Regions from separate parts of the Pseudomonas sp. StFLB209 genome, predicted to be linked through region 2. Evidence: predicted binding sites of a transcription regulator. Region 2 holds the regulator's gene; the other holds the start of a gene.
What was found. The regulator sigma-54, encoded in region 2, starts transcription at its own class of promoters, with help from an activator protein. The targets are predictions, from matches to a motif close to ANTGGCATNNANNTTGCTNT.

Region 1 (3,990 bases), 820 kb from region 2:
CGAGGATGCGCAGCAACTGGTAGCGGAACATCGCCTTGGGCTTGGGCTGGACAGGGCTGGCTTTGACGTCGCGGGTACGGGGTGTGCTGCTCATATTGTTGGTGGGGGTGATATCGACCCGCTTGGCGTTCTTGTGCGGCTGATCGGTGAACACCCGATTGCCTTCGGCATCGACATAGGTATAGATCTGCGCCTGGGCAAGCGTTGCCAGCCCGCACAGAACAGCGCACCACAGGATGCGCAACGCGCCCATCTCAGGGCCTGCCCGCAGCGGCGCGCAATACGGTGAGGGTCACTGTCGGGCTCTGCTGGATAATGCGCCGTGCATCATGCACCAGCACGGCAAAGCGATGTTCGCCACGATCGATATTGACGACCTGCAGGCGCGGTACGTTGGTGGGTTGACCGTACGGTTTGCCATCGACCAGCAGTTGCAAGCGATGGTCCGGCTGCAGCCTGGGCTTGATCCGTACGCCAATGTAAAAGGTGCCGTCATTGGCACGCAGCGCGGCATCGTTGGGCAGGTCGGTCAGTTCCAGTTGCTCGTAGGCCACAGGGGCCGGCGCTGACTGAGTGCTGGCGGCGGGGCTGGCGGGCGCTGCCGCAGGACGCGGCTCGATGCTGTTGAGCGGCTTGAGCTCGACCGGCTCGGCGCGTGCACCGTCAGGCGGCTGATTGCTGTAGGCCGTATTGCCATTGGCGTCGGTGTACTTGTAGATCTGTGCCATGGCGGGCAGGCAGACCAACAACAGCAGGCAGACAAGACTGTGACGCATGGCATTCTCGACAGCAACGGGAGCGATGAGGGCTCAGCATAATGCAGATTCGTGCGATGTGCGTGGCTGGCCAGCATTAGTCTTGCAAGCATGGCCGAGGCCTGCATAAACAAAAAAGGCCACCCGAAGGTGGCCTCTCGATACGCCGGCGAGGCCGGCGTACAAGGAATCAGCAGCTGTAGTACAGCTCGTATTCCAGAGGGTGTACGAAGGTGCGGACTTTGACTTCTTCAGCCGATTTCAGCTCGATGTAGGCATCGATGAAGTCGTCGGAGAACACGCCGCCTTTGGTCAGGAACGCACGGCCTTTGTCCAGTTCTTCCAGGGCCTCTTTCAGGCTGCCGCACACTTGCGGGATTTCCTTGGCTTCTTCTGGTGGCAGGTCGTACAGGTTCTTGTCGGCTGCATCGCCTGGGTGGATCTTGTTCTGGATACCGTCCAGACCGGCCATCAGCAGGGCAGCGAAGGCCAGGTACGGGTTGGCAGCCGGATCCGGGAAGCGGGCTTCGATACGACGTGCGCGTGGGCTGGAAACGTAAGGAATACGGATCGAAGCCGAACGGTTACGCGCCGAGTAGGCCAGCATTACCGGCGCTTCAAAGCCTGGGACCAGACGCTTGTAGGAGTTGGTCGACGGGTTGGTGAAGCCGTTCAGGGCCTTACCGTGCTTGATGATACCGCCGATGAAGTACAGAGCGGTGTCGGACAGACCGGCATAGCCTTCGCCGGCGAAGGTGTTCTTGCCGTCTTTGGCGATGGACATGTGGACGTGCATGCCCGAGCCGTTGTCGCCGTACAGCGGCTTCGGCATGAAGGTCGCGGTGCGGCCGTAGGCGTCGGCAACGTTGTGCACAACGTACTTCAGGGTCTGAACTTCGTCAGCCTTCTTGACCAGGGTGTTGAACTGCACGCCGATTTCGTTCTGGCCGGCAGTTGCCACTTCGTGGTGGTGAACTTCAACGACCTGACCCATTTCTTCCAGTGCGTTGCACATGGCAGTACGGATTTCGTGGTCGTGGTCGACCGGTGGAACCGGGAAGTAGCCGCCTTTGATGCCTGGACGGTGGCCTTTGTTGCCGCCTTCGACGTCCTGGTCGGTCATCCACGAGCCTTGCTCGGAGAAGATCTTGAACATCGAGCCGGAGATGTCGGACTTGTATTTGACCGAGTCAAAGATGAAGAACTCAGGCTCTGGACCGACGAACACGGTGTCACCGATACCGGTGGATTTCAGGTATTCCTCGGCGCGGTGCGCGATGGCGCGCGGGTCGCGGTCGTAGCCTTGCATGGTCGACGGCTCGATGATGTCGCAGACCAGGATCAGGGTAGGCTCTTCGGTGAACGGGTCCAGCACGGCGGAGTCGTCGTCCGGCAGCAGGATCATGTCGGAGGCTTCGATACCTTTCCAGCCTTCGATGGAGGAACCGTCGAACATCTTGCCGACTTCGAAGAACTCTTCGTCCAGCGCGTCGCGTGCCGGCATGGTGACGTGTTGCTGCTTGCCTTTGGTGTCAGTGAAGCGCAGATCAATCCATTTAACGTCATGATCTTTGATGAGTTGAACCGACTTCGACATGGTGTCCTCCGGGTGGGTTGGGACCGTTGCTATTGTTTGGCCCCTGAATTTGGGTAGTGCCGGCGCAGAATACTCTGCCAAGGCAACCTGCCTCACAAGGGAGCAAATTGCATGCCAGTGCCCCGAGTTGGGCGCGATGCCCGATTCTGCGCATGTTGCTGAGGTCAATGTCGTTTTTTTGTACATTTCATGCACTGTTATGTTGCCGAACTGATCGATTGTGATCCTTTTTGGTGCGTCGACATTCGGGTGTACGATAGTTGGTTAAACCTTGAGCAATTTCCGCTATAATCCGCGCCCCTCTTTTTTCAGCCGGATCCTTACGTAGCGTTTTCATGAAGCTCATCGTCAAAGTTTTCCCAGAAATCACCATCAAAAGCCCACCGGTGCGCAAGAAGTTCATTCGCCAGCTGGGCAAGAACATCCGTACCGTGCTGCGCGAGCTGGACGAAAATATCGTCGTGGGTGGTGTATGGGACAACCTTGAGGTCGAGACCCGGCTGACCGATCCGAAGATCCTTCAGGGCATCACCGAGCGGCTGTGCTGCATGCCAGGTATCGCCAATTTCCTGCAGGTGGCTGAATACCCGCTGGGCGATATGGACGACATCGTCGCCAAGTGCAGAGAGCACTACGCCGATCTGTTGCCGGGCAAGGTCTTTGCGGTGCGTTGCAAGCGCGCCGGCAAGCATGCATTCAGCTCGATGGACGTCGAACGTTATGTCGGCAGCCAGTTGCGCCAGCAATGTGGCGCCGCCGGCATCGACCTGAAAAACCCCGAACTGCTGGTGCGCATGGAGATTCGCGACGAACGGTTGTTCGTCATCCACAGCCAGCACCAGGGCCTTGGCGGTTATCCGCTGGGCGCACTGGAGCAGACCCTGGTGTTGATGTCCGGTGGTTTCGACTCGACCGTAGCCGCCTATCAGATGATGCGCCGCGGCCTGGTCACCCATTTCTGCTTCTTCAACCTGGGCGGGCGTGCCCACGAACTGGGCGTGATGGAAGTTGCGCACTACATCTGGAAGAAATTCGGCAGCTCGCAACGCGTACTGTTCATCAGCGTACCGTTCGAGGAAGTGCTGGGCGAAATCCTGCAGAAAGTCGACGACGGTCATATGGGTGTAGTGTTGAAGCGTATGATGTTACGCGCAGCATCGGCCATGGCTGACCGCCTGGACATCGACGTGCTGGTAACCGGCGAGGCGATTTCCCAAGTGTCGAGCCAGACCTTGCCGAACCTGTCGATCATCGACTCGGCCACTGACAAGCTGGTGTTGCGCCCGCTGGTGGCGACCGACAAACAGGACATCGTCAACCTGGCGACCAAAATCGGCACCGCCGAGTTCGCCCGGCACATGCCTGAATATTGCGGGGTGATTTCGGTCAACCCGAAAACCAATGCCAAGCGTTATCGCGTCGAACACGAAGAAACCCGTTTCGACATGGCAGCCCTCGATCGCGCGCTTGAGCGTGCCCGGCTGGTGACCATCGATCAGGTGATCGATGACCTGGGCCAGGATGTCGAGGTAGAAGAAGTCAGCCAGGCCCTGGCCGGCCAGGTCATTATCGACATCCGTCATCCGGATGCCCAGGAAGACCAGCCGCTGGAAGTGCCTGGCGTGGAAGTACAAGCCG
Region 2 (3,990 bases):
CGATGGACACAGCCAGCAGCGGCTCGCTTTGTTCGGTATTGAGCAACGCGCGTTCGGCCAGTTCAGGCAGCAAGCCTGCCGGCAGATTGTCGACGCAGTAGAAACCGTTGTCTTCGAGCATGTCGAGCGCGGTGCTCTTGCCCGAACCGGAGCGGCCACTGACGATGATCATGCGCATGCTCACCGGCCTTTCAGTTCATCCAGCACGGCGTGATGAAGCGCCTCACCGCTGTGTGCCGCGCGCAGGCGCTCACGCACTTCGGCGCGGTCGAGCATGCTGGCGATCTGGCGTAACAGCTCCAGATGTTCATCGGTGGCAGCTTCGGGAACCAGCAACACGAACAGCAGATCGACCGGTGCGCCATCGATGGCGTCAAAATCAACCGGTGCTTCCAGGTGCAGGACAGCGCTCACCGGCGCGCTGCAGGCGGCGAGGCGGCAGTGAGGAATGGCAATGCCGTTGCCAAAGCCGGTCGATCCGAGCTTTTCGCGGGCGACCAGACTCTCGAATACGGTTTGAGTATCCAGCGTAGGTACTTCGCGGCCAATCAGGTTGGCAATCTGTTCGAGTACGCGTTTTTTACTGCCCCCCGGCACGTTAACCTGGGAACGGCCGGGGGTCAGGATGTCTTCAAGTCGGATCATGGATTGGGTGTGTTAGCGAGCGGTCGCACCTTTGAGGATGCTTTGCTGCTTTTCCTTATGCTTGAGCAATTGTCTGTCGAGCTTGTCGGTGAGCAGGTCGATGGCGGCATACATGTCGTCATGCTCGGCGTTGGCCACGACCTCACCGCCATGGATGTGCATGGTGGCTTCGATTTTCTGTTTCAGTTTCTCGACGGTCATGGTGACCTGGACATTGGTGATCTTGTCGAAATGTCCTTCGAGTTTTTTGAGTTTGAGCTCCACATATTCGCGCAGGGGCTTGGTCACTTCCAGTTGATGTCCACTGATATTGACTTGCATACAGCTTTCTCCTTTGCCTGTGCATAAAGGGGCAGGTCGACTACCTGCCTCTGGAACGCTGTGGCGCTCACCCGGCATCGACCCCAAACGAGGTCGTGCCCGGTAGCCGGTCAGTCACATCAGCCGCTTGCGTTCGCTCGATGGCGCAATGCCCAGCGATTCGCGGTACTTGGCGACGGTGCGACGGGCGACCTGAATGCCTTGTGCTTCCAGTAAACCAGCGATCTTGCTATCACTCAATGGCTTTTTCTGATTTTCCGCAGCAACCAGTTTCTTGATGATTGCGCGGATGGCTGTGGAGGAGCATTCACCGCCTTCGGAAGTGCTGACATGGCTGGAGAAGAAGTACTTCAACTCGTAGATGCCACGCGGGGTATGCATGAATTTCTGGGTGGTGACCCGGGAAATGGTCGACTCGTGCATGCCAACCGCTTCGGCAATATCGTGCAGCACCAACGGCTTCATGGCCTCATCGCCGTATTCGAGAAAGCCGCGCTGGTGCTCGACGATCTGGGTGGCCACCTTCATCAGGGTCTCGTTGCGGCTTTGCAGGCTCTTGATGAACCAGCGTGCTTCCTGCAACTGGTTACGCATGAAGGTGTTGTCGGCGCTGGTATCGGCACGGCGCACGAAGCCGGCATATTGCGGGTTGACGCGCAGGCGCGGCACCGCTTCCTGGTTCAGCTCCACCAGCCAGCGGTCGGTGTCCTTGCGCACGATGACGTCCGGCACCACATATTCCGGCTCGCTGGATTCGATTTGCGAACCCGGGCGCGGATTGAGGCTTTGCACCAGCTCGATGACCTGGCGCAGTTCATCTTCCTTGAGTTTCATGCGCCGCATCAGTTGCGAGTAGTCGCGGCTGCCCAACAAGTCGATGTAGTCGCTGACCAAGCGCTGCGCTTCAGCCAGCCAAGGGCTCTTGGCCGGGAGCTGGCGCAATTGCAGGAGCAGGCATTCGCTGAGGGTGCGCGCACCGACACCGGCCGGTTCGAACTGCTGGATGCGGTGCAGGACGGCTTCGATCTCGTCGAGTTCGATGTCCAGTTCAGGATCGAAGGCTTCCAGAAGTTCTTCCAGAGGCTCTTCCAGGTAACCCTGGCCATTGATGCAGTCGATCAGGGTGACGGCGATCAGGCGATCGGTGTCGGACATCGGCGCGACATTGAGCTGCCACAGCAGGTGGCTCTGCAGGCTTTCACCGGCCGATGTGCGGGTGGTGAAGTCCCACTCGTCATCGTCGCTGCCGGGCAGGCTGCTGGCGCTGGTCTGGTAGATGTCTTCCCACGCCGTGTCGACCGGCAGCTCATTGGGAATACGCTCGCTCCAGTCGCCTTCTTCAAGGTTGTCCACGGTCGTGGCGGTTTCCTGGAAGCTTGGTTCCGGCTGTTCGCTGGCCGGCTTGTTTTCGATATTGTCCGCCATCGGGTCGGAATTATCGAAGTCGTCGCCTTCTTCCTGGCGCTCCAGCATGGGGTTGGATTCCAGCGCTTCCTGGATTTCCTGCTGCAGGTCCAGAGTCGATAGCTGAAGCAAGCGGATAGCCTGTTGCAGCTGCGGTGTCATCGTCAGCTGCTGGCCCATTCTCAAGACTAGCGATGGTTTCATGGCAGTTGCTCAACACCTTCATTCGCCGGCGCGGGGAGCGCCATCCACTACAGGGCATCGATAGCTGTCGTGGGAAAGTGTCGGCAGGTTGCCAGCCTCGGATGCAGTCATCGGACCTGGAGAGCGGGCTCGAAAACACGCATTTACCCGTAGCTGATTGGCTTGGGAAAAACCGTGACTTTCGAGTGCTTTCGTCTTGCCTTGGCTGCGCTCGCTACGCTTTCTCACGGCCTCTGATCGATGCCGCCTTTATTAAGCAAGTTATATGCCTGAATTCTAAAGACTTGCCTAGAGCATCAGGACAAATAATCTGTTGTCAACAGCCAGTGTGTAACCAAGGGAGGTCTACAAACGGAACTCGTGGCCCAGGTACACCTCTTTCACCAGCTGGTTGGCCAGGATGGTTTCTGCATCGCCTTCGGCAATCAACTGGCCGTCGTTGACGATGTAGGCGGTCTCGCAGATGTCCAGGGTCTCGCGCACGTTGTGATCGGTGATCAGTACGCCGATGCCCTTGGCCTTGAGGTGGTGAATGATCTGCTTGATATCACCCACGGAAATCGGGTCTACCCCGGCGAAAGGCTCGTCGAGCAGGATGAACTTGGGGGCCGTGGCCAGCGCGCGGGCGATCTCTACGCGGCGACGCTCGCCGCCGGAGAGGCTCATGCCGAGGCTATCGCGGATATGGGTGATATGGAATTCCTGCAGCAGGCTTTCCAGTTCGGCGCGGCGTGCGGCGGCGTCCAGTTCCTTGCGGGTTTCCAGGATCGCCATGATGTTGTCGGCCACGGTCAGCTTGCGGAAGATCGAGGCTTCCTGTGGCAGATAACCGATGCCGGCGCGTGCGCGACCATGCATGGGTTGGTGGCTGACATCGAGGTCATCGATCAGCACTCGCCCCTGATCGGCCTGGACCAGGCCGACGATCATGTAGAAGCAGGTGGTCTTGCCGGCGCCGTTAGGGCCCAGCAGGCCGACGATCTGTCCGCTGTCAATGGACAGGCTGACATCGCGTACGACCTGGCGGCTCTTGTAGCTCTTGGCCAGATGCTGGGCTTTAAGCGTCGCCATTTACTGGGCCTTCTGCTGCTGTTCGGGTTTCTTTTTCGGCTGGATGACCATGTCGATGCGCGGACGTGGCGCAGTGACCTGGCTGCCGGTAGCGCGGCCGGCACTGACCACCTGGCGCACAGTGTCATAGACGATCTTCTCGCCTTCTGACGTGTTGCCGTCGTTGATGACCTTGGCCTTGTCGATCAGCACGATGCGATCCTGTGCTGCGTAGTACTGGATGGTCACTGCATAGGCCTGGACGATGGGTTTGTCCACCGAAGGCTTCTGCTCGTAGTAGGCCAGGTTGCCGACCGAGGTGAACACGTCGACTTCACCCTGGGCGTTACGGGTGATGGTCACGGT

Region 1: a site for sigma-54 is predicted at 2,452-2,471, ahead of glnA (glutamate--ammonia ligase). Genes of this name have one in related genera too.

Annotation. Positions count from the first base shown of each region.
Region 1 is NZ_AP014637.1:2,374,882-2,378,871, forward strand. Features, by position in the region: gene PSCI_RS10890 (DUF4124 domain-containing protein) at 1-253, opposite strand, end outside; gene PSCI_RS10895 (DUF4124 domain-containing protein) at 255-776, opposite strand; gene glnA (glutamate--ammonia ligase) at 946-2,352, opposite strand; gene thiI (tRNA uracil 4-sulfurtransferase ThiI) at 2,688-3,990, shown strand, end outside.
Region 2 is NZ_AP014637.1:3,189,949-3,193,938, forward strand. Features, by position in the region: gene rapZ (RNase adapter RapZ) at 1-178, opposite strand, end outside; gene ptsN (PTS IIA-like nitrogen regulatory protein PtsN) at 181-645, opposite strand; gene hpf (ribosome hibernation-promoting factor, HPF/YfiA family) at 658-966, opposite strand; gene PSCI_RS14205 (RNA polymerase factor sigma-54) at 1,081-2,574, opposite strand; gene lptB (LPS export ABC transporter ATP-binding protein) at 2,920-3,645, opposite strand; gene lptA (lipopolysaccharide transport periplasmic protein LptA) at 3,646-3,990, opposite strand, start outside.